DNA from 3 places in the Streptomyces telluris genome. Region 2 is predicted to be linked to each of the others. Evidence: riboswitches for the same ligand, from Rfam matches in the RefSeq annotation. Region 2 holds a riboswitch; each other region holds the start of a gene.
What was found. A riboswitch is a leader RNA that binds a small molecule or an ion and turns the genes downstream of it on or off. The one in region 2 is predicted to bind cobalamin.
Positions count from the first base shown of each region.

Region 1: another riboswitch for cobalamin. It lies ahead of metE (5-methyltetrahydropteroyltriglutamate--homocysteine S-methyltransferase); the one in region 2 lies ahead of NQU55_RS04225 (ribonucleoside-diphosphate reductase subunit alpha).
Region 3: another riboswitch for cobalamin. It lies ahead of nicT (Nickel transporter NicT); the one in region 2 lies ahead of NQU55_RS04225 (ribonucleoside-diphosphate reductase subunit alpha).

Region 1 covers NZ_JANIID010000001.1:458,340-462,563, forward strand. The annotation lists gene metE (5-methyltetrahydropteroyltriglutamate--homocysteine S-methyltransferase) at 1-1,851, opposite strand, end outside; cobalamin riboswitch at 2,031-2,240, opposite strand; gene NQU55_RS01860 (hypothetical protein) at 2,322-2,714, opposite strand; gene NQU55_RS01865 (hypothetical protein) at 2,930-3,280, shown strand; gene NQU55_RS01870 (hypothetical protein) at 3,370-3,654, shown strand; gene NQU55_RS01875 (hypothetical protein) at 3,825-4,037, shown strand; gene NQU55_RS01880 (hypothetical protein) at 4,108-4,224, opposite strand, start outside.
Region 2 covers NZ_JANIID010000002.1:485,466-489,689, forward strand. The annotation lists gene mctP (monocarboxylate uptake permease MctP) at 1-969, shown strand, start outside; adenosylcobalamin-variant (AdoCbl-variant) riboswitch at 1,198-1,298, shown strand; gene NQU55_RS04225 (ribonucleoside-diphosphate reductase subunit alpha) at 1,471-3,858, shown strand; gene NQU55_RS04230 (ribonucleotide-diphosphate reductase subunit beta) at 3,858-4,224, shown strand, end outside.
Region 3 covers NZ_JANIID010000004.1:264,428-268,651, reverse strand. The annotation lists gene NQU55_RS07295 (MFS transporter) at 1-969, shown strand, start outside; gene nicT (Nickel transporter NicT) at 1,073-2,233, opposite strand; cobalamin riboswitch at 2,265-2,482, opposite strand; gene NQU55_RS07285 (APC family permease) at 2,694-4,224, shown strand, end outside.

The DNA.
Region 1 (4,224 bases), on a different contig from region 2:
GGCGGGCTCGTCCACCTGGATGACCGACGTCCCGGCGGCCTCCAGGTCGTTCACCTCGTCGCGCAGGGCGAGGGCCACCTGGCGGGCGGTCTCGCCGAGCAGCTGGTCGTCGCGGACGAACGACCAGGCGAGCATGGTGACCGGGCCGGTCAGCATGCCCTTGACCGGGCGGCCCGCCACCGACTGGGCGAAGCGGGTCCAGCGCACGGTCATCGGCTCGGGGCGGGAGATGTCGCCGGCGAGGATCGGCGGGCGGACGTAGCGCGTGCCGTACGACTGCACCCAGCCGTGCTGCGTGGCCAGATAGCCCGTCAGCTGTTCGGCGAAGTACTGCACCATGTCGTTGCGCTCGGGCTCGCCGTGCACCAGGACGTCGATGCCGGCCTTCTCCTGGAAGGAGATGACCTCGCGGATCTCGGCCTCGATGCGCCGCTCGTAGGCGGCCTCGTCGATCCGTCCGGCGCGCAGGTCGGCGCGGGCGGTGCGCAGCTCCGTGGTCTGCGGGAAGGAGCCGATGGTGGTGGTCGGCAGCAGCGGCAGCCCGAGGTGGGCGCGCTGTGCGGCCGCCCGCTGGGCGTACGGCTGCGAGCGGCGCCCGTCGGTGGCGGTGACGGCCGCGGCGCGGGCGCGCACGGCCGGGTCGCGGGTGATGGCGGAGCCGGCGCGGGAGGCCAGGTCGGCGCGGTTGGCGGCCAGTTCGGCCGCGATGGTGTCGGTGCCCTGCGCCAGGCCGCGGGCCAGGGTGACGACCTCGGCGGTCTTCTGGCGGGCGAAGGCGAGCCAGCGGACGATCTGCGGGTCGATGTCCCGCTCGGCCGCCGCGTCCAGCGGGACGTGCAGCAGGGAGCAGGAGGAGGAGACGTCGACGCGGCCGGCGAGGCCGAGGAGGGTGCCGAGGGTGGACAGGGACTTCTCGAAGTCGTTGATCCACACGTTGCGGCCGTTGACGACGCCGGCCAGGAGGCGCTTGCCGGGCAGTCCGCCGACGGCCGCGAGGTCGTCGAGGTTGGCGGCGGCGGGCCCGGTGAAGTCCAGGGCGAGGCCCTCGACGGGGGTCTTGGCGAGGACGGGCAGGGCCTCGCCGAGCCGGTCGAAGTAGGAGGCGACGAGCAGCTGGGGCCGGTCGGTGAGGCCGCCCAGGTCGCGGTAGGCGCGGCCGGTGGCGTTCAGCTCGGCGGGGGTGCGGTCCTGGACCAGGGCGGGCTCGTCGAGCTGCACCCAGGCCGCCCCGGCGGCCCGCAGGTCGGCGAGCACCTCGGCGTACACCGGCAGCAGCCGGTCGAGGAGGGTGAGCGGTTCGAAGTCGGCGGCGACGCCGGGGGCGGCCTTGGCCAGGAGCAGGTAGGTGATGGGGCCGACGAGGACCGGACGGGGGGTCAGGCCGAGCGCGAGGGCTTCCTTCAGCTCGGCGACCTGCTTGGTGGAGTCCGGGGTGAAGACCGTGTCGGGGCCGAGCTCGGGGACCAGGTAGTGGTAGTTGGTGTCGAACCACTTGGTCATCTCCAGCGGCGCCACGTCCTGGGTGCCGCGGGCCATGGCGAAGTAGCCGTCGAGGGAGTCGGCTTCGACGGCCGCGCGGTGCCGCGCGGGGATCGCGCCGACCATGACGCTGGTGTCCAGGACGTGGTCGTAGAGCGAGAAGTCGCCGGTGGGCACCTCGTGGACGCCGGCGTCGGCCAGCTGCTGCCAGTTGGTGCGGCGCAGTGCGGCGGCGGTGTCCCGGAGGCTGCCGGCGGTGACGCGGCCCTTCCAGTACCCCTCGATCGCCTTCTTCAGTTCACGGTTGCGGCCCTGACGGGGGTAGCCGTACACGGTGGCCTGGGCTGCCGCGGCTGCGGACTTGCTGGTCACGGAACTCTCCTTCGCGAGCGTGCGTGCGTCCATGACCCCGGGGGACGGGCGGAAGGCGCGAAGGAACGACGGAACCGGGCGGGTTGCTGCCGGATGCGGTCGCGTGTGCGCCGCCGTCCGTGCCCGCCTGATGTATGCGCCGACCCGCCCTCGAGGTCACCGGGATCTCCGTGCGCTCGGCAGCGCACGGGCAGTCGGCAGGTCTTCGGACTCGCGGGCACGCCACATGGCACCTACTGGCCGTCGCTTCCCGGATCCGTATGGATCCAGTGCGTATGACGGCGGTCGTTCCCGCTCACCGCTGCGGGGCAGTCCCGGATTCCCACCGGGTTCCCTCTTACGACGCGCCTGCCTGGCGAGCAGGGCGAACCAGCTGCACCGCCACCATATGGTGCCGGACGGGCCCACGGACAGACCTGTTCGGATACCGGACTGTGGTGTGGGACACGCGACGCGCGAACGGGCGTCCCTCAGGAGCCTGTTCGCGTGGCCAGGCGCAGGCGCAGCTCCATCTCGTGCTCGCCGGAGACGTGCCCCCGGTGCTCGACGGCGAAGGCCCGTTCGAGCTCCTCCTTGACCTGGCGGACGGGGTCCGCCGCGCCGAAGAGGTCGGCGGTCACCGCGCCCGACAGGGGCGTCCCCTCCGGCTGCACCGCGTCGGCGCCGGTGCGCGTGCGGGTGTCGACGCTCATGCACCAGATCATGGGGCCGGCGCCGGGGGTGCCTGGCCCGGTCTCGCCGCGCGGCGGCCCGGCCTCGGGGAAGACGGCCTCGAGGACGCCGAAGACGGCGCCCGCGTCCTGGTGGCCGCAGTCCGTCAGATGCACGCTGACGTGGTCCGCACTCTCCCGGGCATCCGTCACTGCTCCTCCTTCGCCGTCCTGGCCGTGTCCGGGCCCCGCCGCCGAGCGGGGGAGGCCCTGCTCCGACCGTACGGCGCGCCCGGGGGCTCTGGCGCGGGCTGTGCGACCATCCGGGCCAGGTACCCGGCTCCCGCACGAAGATGCAGCGTCCGATTCAACGGCCTCACCCGAACGGTGGAATGCGCCGAAAGTAATTGACTGATTACGCTTAGTGCATGAACCTGTGGAGTCCTGAGCCGCTGCCGTGGAGGCCCGCCCTGCGGGCCTCCGTCGCCGTGCTGGTCTCCGTCCTCCTGCTGTTCTCCGGAGGGAGCGGCACGGTCTACGCCCTGGGCCCCGGCCCGGAGGAGAGCTCCGTCTCCGTGGAGTTCGCCGCCACCGACGACTGCGTCGCGGACACCCGTTCGCCCCGCTCCTCGGTCTCGCCCTCCCGGCGCTCCTGCCTCCCGCCCTTCCGGGCGTCCGTCCTGCCGGCCACCCCGGCCCGCCCGCTGTCGGCCCCGGCCGGCCCCGAGGGCCCCGCGGCGTCCGCCGGCCCCGCGCGCAACGACGTCCTGCGCTGCTGAGAAGGCCCGCGCCCGCCCCCGGCCGTCCGGAGCGGGCGCGCGTGCGGAACTCCCTTCACTACCGGCAGGCACGAGAGCAGAGAGACGTCATGCCCCTCGATCCCGCGCGTGTCCTGAGTGCGTATCTGCGCGCCCAGGCCTACCGCGCCCACGGCCCAGACCCCCAGCCCGCCTCCACCGACGGTGAGCACCCTCCGGGCACCACGAGCCCTTCGCACGGTGCGGACCCCGCCGCCCTGGCCGAGGAGAAGCCTCCCGCCGCTCCCGGCGCGAGCATCCCCGTCGCGGGAGCGGAACCGGCCGCCCCACGCGGCGCGCCGCCGACCCGGCCGGGCCTCTTCGCCCGTCTGCTGCTGTACGTACGGCAGGAGTAGCCGGAGCCGCTCCGCGGGCCGCCCGCTCCCGGCACCGGGAGCGGGCGGCCGCGTGCTCCGCCTGCCGACGCCGGAGCCGTCCCCTTTCAGGTGAAGGGGCGGGCCCGGCCCGTCGGTGGCCTCCCGGCGCCGGGAAGGGGATGCCCGTCGACGCTGACGAGGGAGAACCCATGCCGACCGACGATGTCGAGCGATTCCTTGGCGCCCTGAGCCCGGCTCACCGCGAGGAGGTCGGCCGGCAACCGCGCGCGCAGCAGGAGAAGCTGGCCGCCGCCTGGGAGAAGGAACTGCGGGAGGACACCGACCTCGACACGCTGAGCGAGCTCTCGCCGGCCGCCGCGGAGAGCGAGGCGGCCCGGCGGGTCGTCGAAGGGCGTTCGTAGGCACGGGGAGCACGGGGAGCACGGGGAGCACGGGAGCCCGGGGCACGGCCCGCGCCCCCCGCGCGGTGTCTCATTCCGTGGCCGTCACCCGGGCCAGCGCCTCGTCGCGTACGTCCGGGTGGGGGTGCCGGCGCAGGGAGCGCAGTTGCTCGCGCCAGGGCGCGGACCAGCCGGTGCGGCGGCCCCC
Region 2 (4,224 bases):
GGTTTCGACCACATCTTCAGCAAGGCGGGCGAAGCGTTCGCGGTCAAGAACCCGGAGACCGGCAAGCCGCGCGGCTCCCTGGTGAGCGGTCCGGACGCGCAGTGGGCCTACGCGACGCTCGCGCTCGGCTCGGCGATGGCGCTCTTCCTCTATCCCCACTCGGTGACCGCGGTTCTCTCCAGCAAAGGCCGCAACGTCATCCGCCGCAATACGACGATCCTGCCGCTGTACTCCCTGATGCTCGGCCTGCTCGCGATGCTCGGCTTCATGGCCATCGCCGCGGGGATCAAGGTGAAGAACGGGCAGCTCGCGATCCCCCAGCTGTTCGAGGACATGTTCCCGGACTGGTTCACGGGCGTGGCCTTCGCCGCCATCGGCATCGGCGCCCTGGTCCCGGCCGCGATCATGTCGATCGCCGCGGCGAACCTTTTCACCCGCAACATCTACAAGGACTTCATCCGGCCGGACGCCTCGCCCGGGCACGAGGCGAAGGTCTCCAAGCTCGCCTCGCTGCTGGTGAAGGTCGGCGCCCTCGTCTTCGTCCTCACCATGGACAAGACCGTCGCCATCAACTTCCAGCTGCTCGGTGGCATCTGGATCCTGCAGACGGTCCCCGCGCTCGTGGGCGGGCTCTTCACCCGCTGGTTCCACCGCTGGGCCCTGCTGGCCGGCTGGGCCGCGGGCATGGGCTACGGCACCTGGAAGGCGTACGACACGCCGAGCGCGACGCAGGATCATTTCGGGAATACCAACCTCATCCCCCTTATCGGAGAAAAGGGCTATATCGGGCTCACCGCCTTCGTGCTCAATGTGATCGTCGTCATCGTCCTGACCTTCGCCCTGAAGGCGCTGCGCGTGCCGGACGGCACGGACGAGACCTCGGCGGCGGACTACACGGCGGACGCCGGCGACCCCGGGGTCCGCAGCGAGCTCCCGCCGGCCACCGCAGGGGCCCCTGGAGGGCATTAGAGCGACCCCCGGCGGAGCCCTCGCCCCGCGGAGCCGACCGGGCCGCCACGCCCCCCTGGAGGGGGCGTGGCGGCCCTTCGCCGCACCCCGCGCCCGACCCCCCTTCCGACCTGCGAACCCACCCTCAACACCGGGGCCTGATAACACATTCCGACCTATGCGCTTACCGCGCGACACAACATGTGGGGGCGCGTACGAGGGGCGGCACTAGATGTATGCTCGTCCTCGCTGTCGTCGCAGGGGAATCCGGTGAAAATCCGGAACTGTCCCGCAACGGTGCATGTATGCCGTTAAGCCGCGCATGCAGGAGTCCGAGTACCTGCCGGCAGCACGCCCTCCACCGAGCCTGCCCTGGGCTCGGCTATGGGCGTTGAATTCGTCCGGGCCTCGCGGGTTGGGCCGGCGGACGCCTACGAGGCATGCCCTGGTCCATCAGGCGCGCCCGTACGCGACCGTCGTGCTCTCCCGCCGGCCCACCCAGCCGAGCGAGGGAGAGCCTCAGTGACCATCGCGCCCGCCGATCCGGTCTCAGCGGAAGAAGCGACCGGCGGCCCCGGGACCGCGCTGCTGCGCACCCTGACCGACCTCACCGCCGACCTTCCTGCCACCGACCCCGGCAAGGTCGCCGCCGCCGCACTGCGGGGCCGGAGCGCGAACTCGGACGAGGCCGAGCTGCGCTCCCTCGCCACCGAGGCCGCCGCCGGGCTGATCGCCGAGGAGCCCGAGTACTCCAAGCTCGCCGCCCGGCTGCTCACCCGCGCGATCGCCGAGGAGGCCGCCGGCCAGGGCGCCACGTCCTTCTCCGCCTCGGTCGCCGTCGGCCACCGCGAGGGCCTGATCGCGGACGACACCGCCGCCTTCGTGGCCACCCACGCCGCGCGCCTGGACGAGCTGGTCGACGAGGCCCTCCTCGGCGGCGCCGACGACCGCTTCGGCTACTTCGGCCTGCGCACCCTGCACAGCCGCTACCTGCTGCGCCACCCGATCACCCGCAACGTGATCGAGACCCCGCAGCACTTCCTGCTGCGCGTGGCCTGCGGCCTGGCCGAGGACCACTCCGAGCGCGCCGTCGCCGACGTCGCCGAGCTGTACGGCCTGACGAGCACCCTGTCGTACCTGCCGTCCTCCCCCACGCTCTTCAACTCGGGCACCCGCCACCCGCAGATGTCGTCCTGCTACCTGCTGGACTCCCCGCTGGACGAGCTGGACTCGATCTACGACCGCTACCACCAGGTGGCGCGCCTGTCGAAGCACGCCGGCGGCATCGGCCTGTCGTACAGCCGCATCCGCTCGCGCGGCTCGCTGATCCGCGGCACCAACGGCCACTCCAACGGCATCGTGCCGTTCCTGCGCACCCTCGACGCCTCCGTCGCCGCCGTCAACCAGGGCGGCCGCCGCAAGGGCGCGGCCTGCGTCTACCTGGAGACCTGGCACGCCGACATCGAGGAGTTCCTGGAGCTCCGCGACAACACCGGTGAGGAGGCCCGCCGCACCCACAACCTCAACATCGCGCACTGGATCCCGGACGAGTTCATGCGCCGCGTCGAGGCCGACGCCGAGTGGTCGCTGTTCTCCCCGGCCGACACGCCCGACCTGGTCGACCTCTACGGCGACGAGTTCGACGCCGCGTACCGCAAGTACGAGGCCGAGGGCAAGGCCGTCAAGCAGATCCCGGCCCGCGTGCTCTACGCCCGCATGATGCGCACCCTCGCGCAGACCGGCAACGGCTGGATGACGTTCAAGGACGCCGCCAACCGCACCGCCAACCAGACGGCCGAGAAGGGCGCGGTCGTCCACTCCTCGAACCTCTGCACCGAGATCCTCGAGGTCACGGACGACGGCGAGACCGCGGTCTGCAACCTGGGCTCCGTCAACCTCGCGCAGCACCTCGGTGCCGACGGCGAGATGGACTGGGAGAAGCTCGACCGCACGGTCCGCACGGCCGTCACGTTCCTCGACCGCGTCGTGGACATCAACTTCTACCCGACCGAGCAGGCCGGCAGCTCCAACAGCCGCTGGCGCCCGGTGGGCCTGGGCCTGATGGGCCTGCAGGACGTCTTCTTCCGCCTGCGCATGCCCTTCGACTCGCCCGAGGCCAAGGAGCTGTCCACCCGCATCTCCGAGCGCATCATGCTCGCGGCGTACGAGGCCTCCGCCGACCTCGCCGAGCGGCACGGCCCGCACCCGGCCTGGTCCGCGACCCGCACCGCCCGCGGCGTGCTGCACCCGGACCACTACCCCAACGCCGTCGCCGCCTGGGCGGACCGCTGGGAGGCGCTGCGCGCCCGCATCGGCGAGGTCGGCATGCGCAACTCGCTGCTGCTCGCCATCGCCCCGACGGCCACCATCGCCTCCATCGCCGGCGTGTACGAGTGCATCGAGCCGCAGGTCTCCAACCTCTTCAAGCGCGAGACGCTCTCCGGTGAGTTCCTGCAGGTCAACACCTACCTGGTGGAGGACCTCAAGAAGCTCGGCGTGTGGGACCGCGCCACCCGCGAGGCGATGACCGAGGCCAACGGCTCGATCCAGGAGATGCGCTGGATCCCGCAGGAGGTGCGCGACCTCTACCGCACCGCCTGGGAGATCCCGCAGCGCGCCCTGATCGACATGGCCGCGTCCCGTACGCCGTACCTGGACCAGAGCCAGTCGCTGAACCTCTTCATGGCCTCGCCCACCATCGGCAAGCTCAGCTCGATGTACGCGTACGCCTGGAAGCAGGGCATCAAGACGACGTACTACCTGCGCTCGCGCCCGGCGACCCGGATCGCCCGCGCCGCGTCCGGCGGTGCCGCCGCGCCCGCCACCATCCCCGTGCAGCAGGCCGCGCCCGACGCGGACGCCATCGCCTGCTCCCTTGAGAACCCCGAGTCCTGCGAGGCTTGCCAGTAATGTCGACCGAACGCCAGAAGAACCTGCTCGACCCCGGCTTCGAGCTGACGCTGCGCCCCATGCGGTACCCGGACTTCTACGACCGCTACCGCGACGCGATCAAGAACACCTGGACCGTCGAGGAGGTCGACCTCCACTCGGACGTCGCCGACCTCGCCAAGCTCTCGCCGGGCGAGCAGCACATGATCGGCCGCCTGGTCGCGTTCTTCGCGACCGGTGACTCGATCGTGGCCAACAACCTGGTCCTGACGCTGTACAAGCACATCAACTCCCCCGAGGCGCGGCTGTACCTGTCGCGGCAGCTCTTCGAGGAGGCCGTGCACGTCCAGTTCTATCTGACGCTGCTGGACACCTACCTGCCCGACC
Region 3 (4,224 bases), on a different contig from region 2:
CCCACCGCCCTCGTGGCGGCCGTGGGCTTCGCGGTCGTGGCGATCGCGCCCGGCAGCCGCACGGCCGTCCTCGCCGGGGTCGCGCTCGCCGGAGCGGCGACGCCGCCGCTGGAGCCGTGCCTGCGGGCCCTGTGGCCCGACATCGTCGCGCCCGGGAAGCTGGAGGCGGCGTACGCCCTGGACTCCGCCTCGCAGGAGCTGGTCTTCGTCGGCGGGCCCCTGGTGGTGGCCGGTGGCGTGGCCGTCGCCTCGCCCTCGGCGGCGCTGTGGGCCGGTGCGCTCCTGGGCATCGCCGGGGTGCTCGTCGTCGCCACCGCCCCGCCCGCCCGGGTCTGGAAGGCGCCCGCCCGCTCCGGCGACTGGCTCGGTCCGCTGCGCAGCCGCGGTCTGGTCGTGCTGCTCACGGGCCTCACGGGCGCGGGCGTCGCCATCGGCACGCTCAACGTCCTCGTCGTCCACTACGCGGAGGACCACGCCCTGCCCGGCGGCGCCCCCACGCTCCTCGCGCTCAACGCCCTCGGCGCGCTGATCGGCGGGCTGGCCTACGGGGCCGTGCGCCACTGGCGGATCGCGCCGCCGCGCCGGACGCTGCTGCTGATGCTCGGGCTCACGGCCGGGTACGGGCTGCTGTGCCTGCTGCCCGCGCCGCCGCTCATGGCCGGCCTGATGATCCTCACCGGGCTGTTCCTCGCGCCCGTGCTCACCGTCGTGTTCGTGCTGGTGGGCGAGCTCGCCCCGGCGGGCACCGTCACCGAGGCGTTCGCCTGGCTGGTGACGCTGATGACGGCGGGCGTGGCGCTGGGGTCGGCCGTCGTCGGCACGGTGCTGGAGACGGCGGGGCCCACGTGGGCCGCTTCGTGCGGGGTCGCCGGGCTCGCCGTGGGCGCCCTGGTGATCCTCGCCGGGCAGGCGCACCTCGTCCCGGCGGCGCGGGAGGAGACCGCGGAGGCGCCCGCCCGCGCCGTCTGAGCAGGGCCGGTGCCGCGGCAGGGCCCGGCCCTGCGGTCGAGCCGGACCCTGCCGGCCCCGGCCCCGGCGGGACCGGCCCCGCCGGGACCGGGCCGGCCCGGCGTCAGCTCTCGGCCGCGGCCTGTGTGCGGGCCGCCCAGCGCTGTTCGACCTTGCCGAAGCGCCAGTAGCCGAGCGCCACGGCCCACACCACCACGAACAGGCCGACGATGACGAAGCCCACGTTGTCGAGGTTCAGCCCGGCGATCCAGCCGGTCACCGCGTCGTCCAGCTCCAGCTTCTCGTGCAGGACGCCGACCAGTTCGATGGTGCCGATGAGGAAGGCGACGGCGATGGACAGGCCGGTGATCGTGAGGTTGTAGTAGACCTTGCGGACCGGGTTGGAGAACGCCCACTGGTAGGCGAAGTTCATGAACGTGCCGTCGAGCGTGTCGAACAGGCTCATGCCCGCGGCGAACAGCAGCGGCAGGCAGACGATCGCGTACCAGGGCAGGCCCGCGGCGGCACCGCTGCCCGCCATCACCATCAGCGTGACCTCGGTGGCCGTGTCGAAGCCCAGCCCGAAGAGGAAGCCCAGCGGGTACATCTGCCCCGGCCGGGTGATGGAGCGGGTGAAGCGGCCGAGGATGCGGTTCATGAAGCCGCGCGAGTCCAGGTGCTGCTCCAGCTCGGCCTCGTCGTAGCGGCCCTCGCGCATGGCGCGGAAGATGCGCAGGATGCCGGCGAGGGCGACGAGGTTGAGCGCGGCGATGAGGTAGAGGAAGCCGCCGGAGACCGTCGTGCCGACGACGCCGAGGGTCTGGTGGGCCGTGGACTCCTCGTCCATCAGCCGCCCGGCGAGCTGGGTGCCGCCGGCCACCAGGGCGGCCATCGCGACGACGACGCTGGAGTGGCCGAGCGCGAACCAGAAGCCGACGGAGACCGGGCGCTTGCCGTCCGCCATGAGCTTGCGGGTGGTGTTGTCGATGGCGGCGATGTGGTCGGCGTCGAAGGCGTGCCGCATGCCGAGGGTGTAGGCGGTGATGCCGAGCCCGACCCCGTAGACCTTCGAGCCGACGGTGTAGTGGTTGGGGACGACGAGCAGGTAGAGCACGCCGAACGCGACGACGTGCAGGGCGGCTATGACGGCCAGCAGACCGGCGGTCCGCACGGTGTCCTCGCGGCGCCAGCGGAAGGCGGGCGCGGGACCGGGGCCGGGAGAACCGGGGGAATCAGGGGAACCGGGAGAACCGGGAGAACCGGGGGAATCAGCAGGACGGGACATCTTGGGTTGAACGCTCCAGCACCTCGTGGACCATTTGCGAGATGCCGTGGCCGGTCTCCTGGCTTACGGGTCCGTTCGCGCCCGTCCCCGCCTTCCCGGCAGCCGGCTGCGGCCAGTGGCTCCGCGCGCCGTGGGGAGCGCGCGGAACGGGACGGTCACTCCCCGATCACAGTGGCGAGGGCCGCTCCGGACTGGGACCACGAGGGCCCGTCACCGGTCTTCCCGAACACCACGGCCGGGCCACCTTAGCGGTTGTGCACAGGTTCTGCAGTTGCAAAGATCTCGCAATCGAGGGCGGCGGATCGTGAACGGGGCGGGGCGCGGGCAGGGGCGCGGGCGCAACCGTTCCCCCGGACGGTGCCGGAACGGTGGACGGTTGCGACACGCCGGTGCTACCAGTGCATTGGACGGACAATCAGGTCAGCCGGACCCCGTCCGGCGCGAGAAAGGGCCGACCGCCATGGCAGAGACGGAACCATCGCCGGACGAGCGGGTCGGCTTCGTGCGCCGCATCGGACTGTTCCAGGCCACCGCCATCAACATGAGCCAGATGTGCGGCATCGGCCCCTTCGTCACCATCCCCCTCATGGTCGCGGCCTTCGGCGGCCCGCAGGCCGTCATCGGCTTCGTCGCGGGCGCGGTGCTGGCCCTGGCCGACGGGCTGATCTGGGCCGAGCTCGGCGCCTCGCTCCCCGGCGCGGGCGGCAGCTACGTCTATCTGCGCCAGGCCTTCCAGTACCGCACCGGGAAGCTGATGCCGTTCCTGTTCGTGTGGACGGCCATGCTCTTCATCCCGCTGGGCATGTCCACCGGGGTCATCGGCTTCGTGCAGTACCTGGGCTACCTGTGGCCGGACATGGGGCAGGCACAGGGCGACCTGACCGGACTGGCCGTCATCGCGCTGATCGTGCTGGTGCTGTGGCGGCGCGTCGAGAACATCGCGCGGATCACGGTCGTGCTGTGGTGCGTGATGATCGCCTCCGTCGTGCTGGTGATCCTCGCCGCCTTCACCCACTTCAGCCCCGGCCGGGCCTTCACCTACCCCGCGGACGCCTTCGAGCTGACGACCAACCACTTCTGGATCGGCTTCGCGGCGGGCCTGACCATCGGCATCTACGACTACCTCGGCTACAACACGGCCGCGTACATGGGCGCCGAGATCAAGAACCCCGGGCGCACCCTGCCGCGCGCCATCGTCTTCTCCATCCTCGGCATCATGGCCATCTACCTGCTCCTGCAGATCGGCACGCTCGGCGTCATCGACTGGAAGCAGATGCTCGACCCCACCTCGACGGCGTCCTCGTCCGTCGCCTCGGCGGTCCTGGAGGAGGCCTGGGGCAAGGGGCCCGCCCGGGTCGTCACCGTGCTCATCCTCGTCACGGCCGTCGCCTCGGTCCTCGCCGGGCTGCTCGGCGGCTCCCGCGTGCCCTACGACGCCGCCCGGGAGAAGGTCTTCTTCCGCCCCTTCGGACGCCTGCATCCCAGGCACCGCTTCCCGGCGCTGGGCCTGGCCGCCATGGGAGTCATCACGGGAGCAGGGTTCCTGATCGGCCGTCATACCGACCTGGCCACGCTGATCCAGCTGCTGACGTCCGTGATGGTGATCGTGCAGGCCCTCGCCCAGGTGCTGGCCGTGACCGTGCTGCGCCGCCGCCAGCCGGACCTGCCGCGCCCGTACCGCATGTGGCTCTACCCGCTGCCGAGCCTGGTTGCGCTGGTGGGATGGCTCGTCATCTACGGCTACGCGGACCGCAATTCGCCCGGCCGGCACCCCATCGAATGGTCCCTGGCCTGGGTCGGGGCGGGCTGCGTGGCCTTCGTGCTCTGGTCGCGCTACGAGAAGGTGTGGCCGTTCGGGCCGCGGGAGATCAGCGAGGAGTACCTGCACGGCGCCGACCCGGACGCCGACGCCGGGTCGGCACCCGGAACCACCCCCGATGTCGCCGCGGGTGCGGTCCCCGACGCCAGGTCGGGCGAGGCGCCGGACGCCG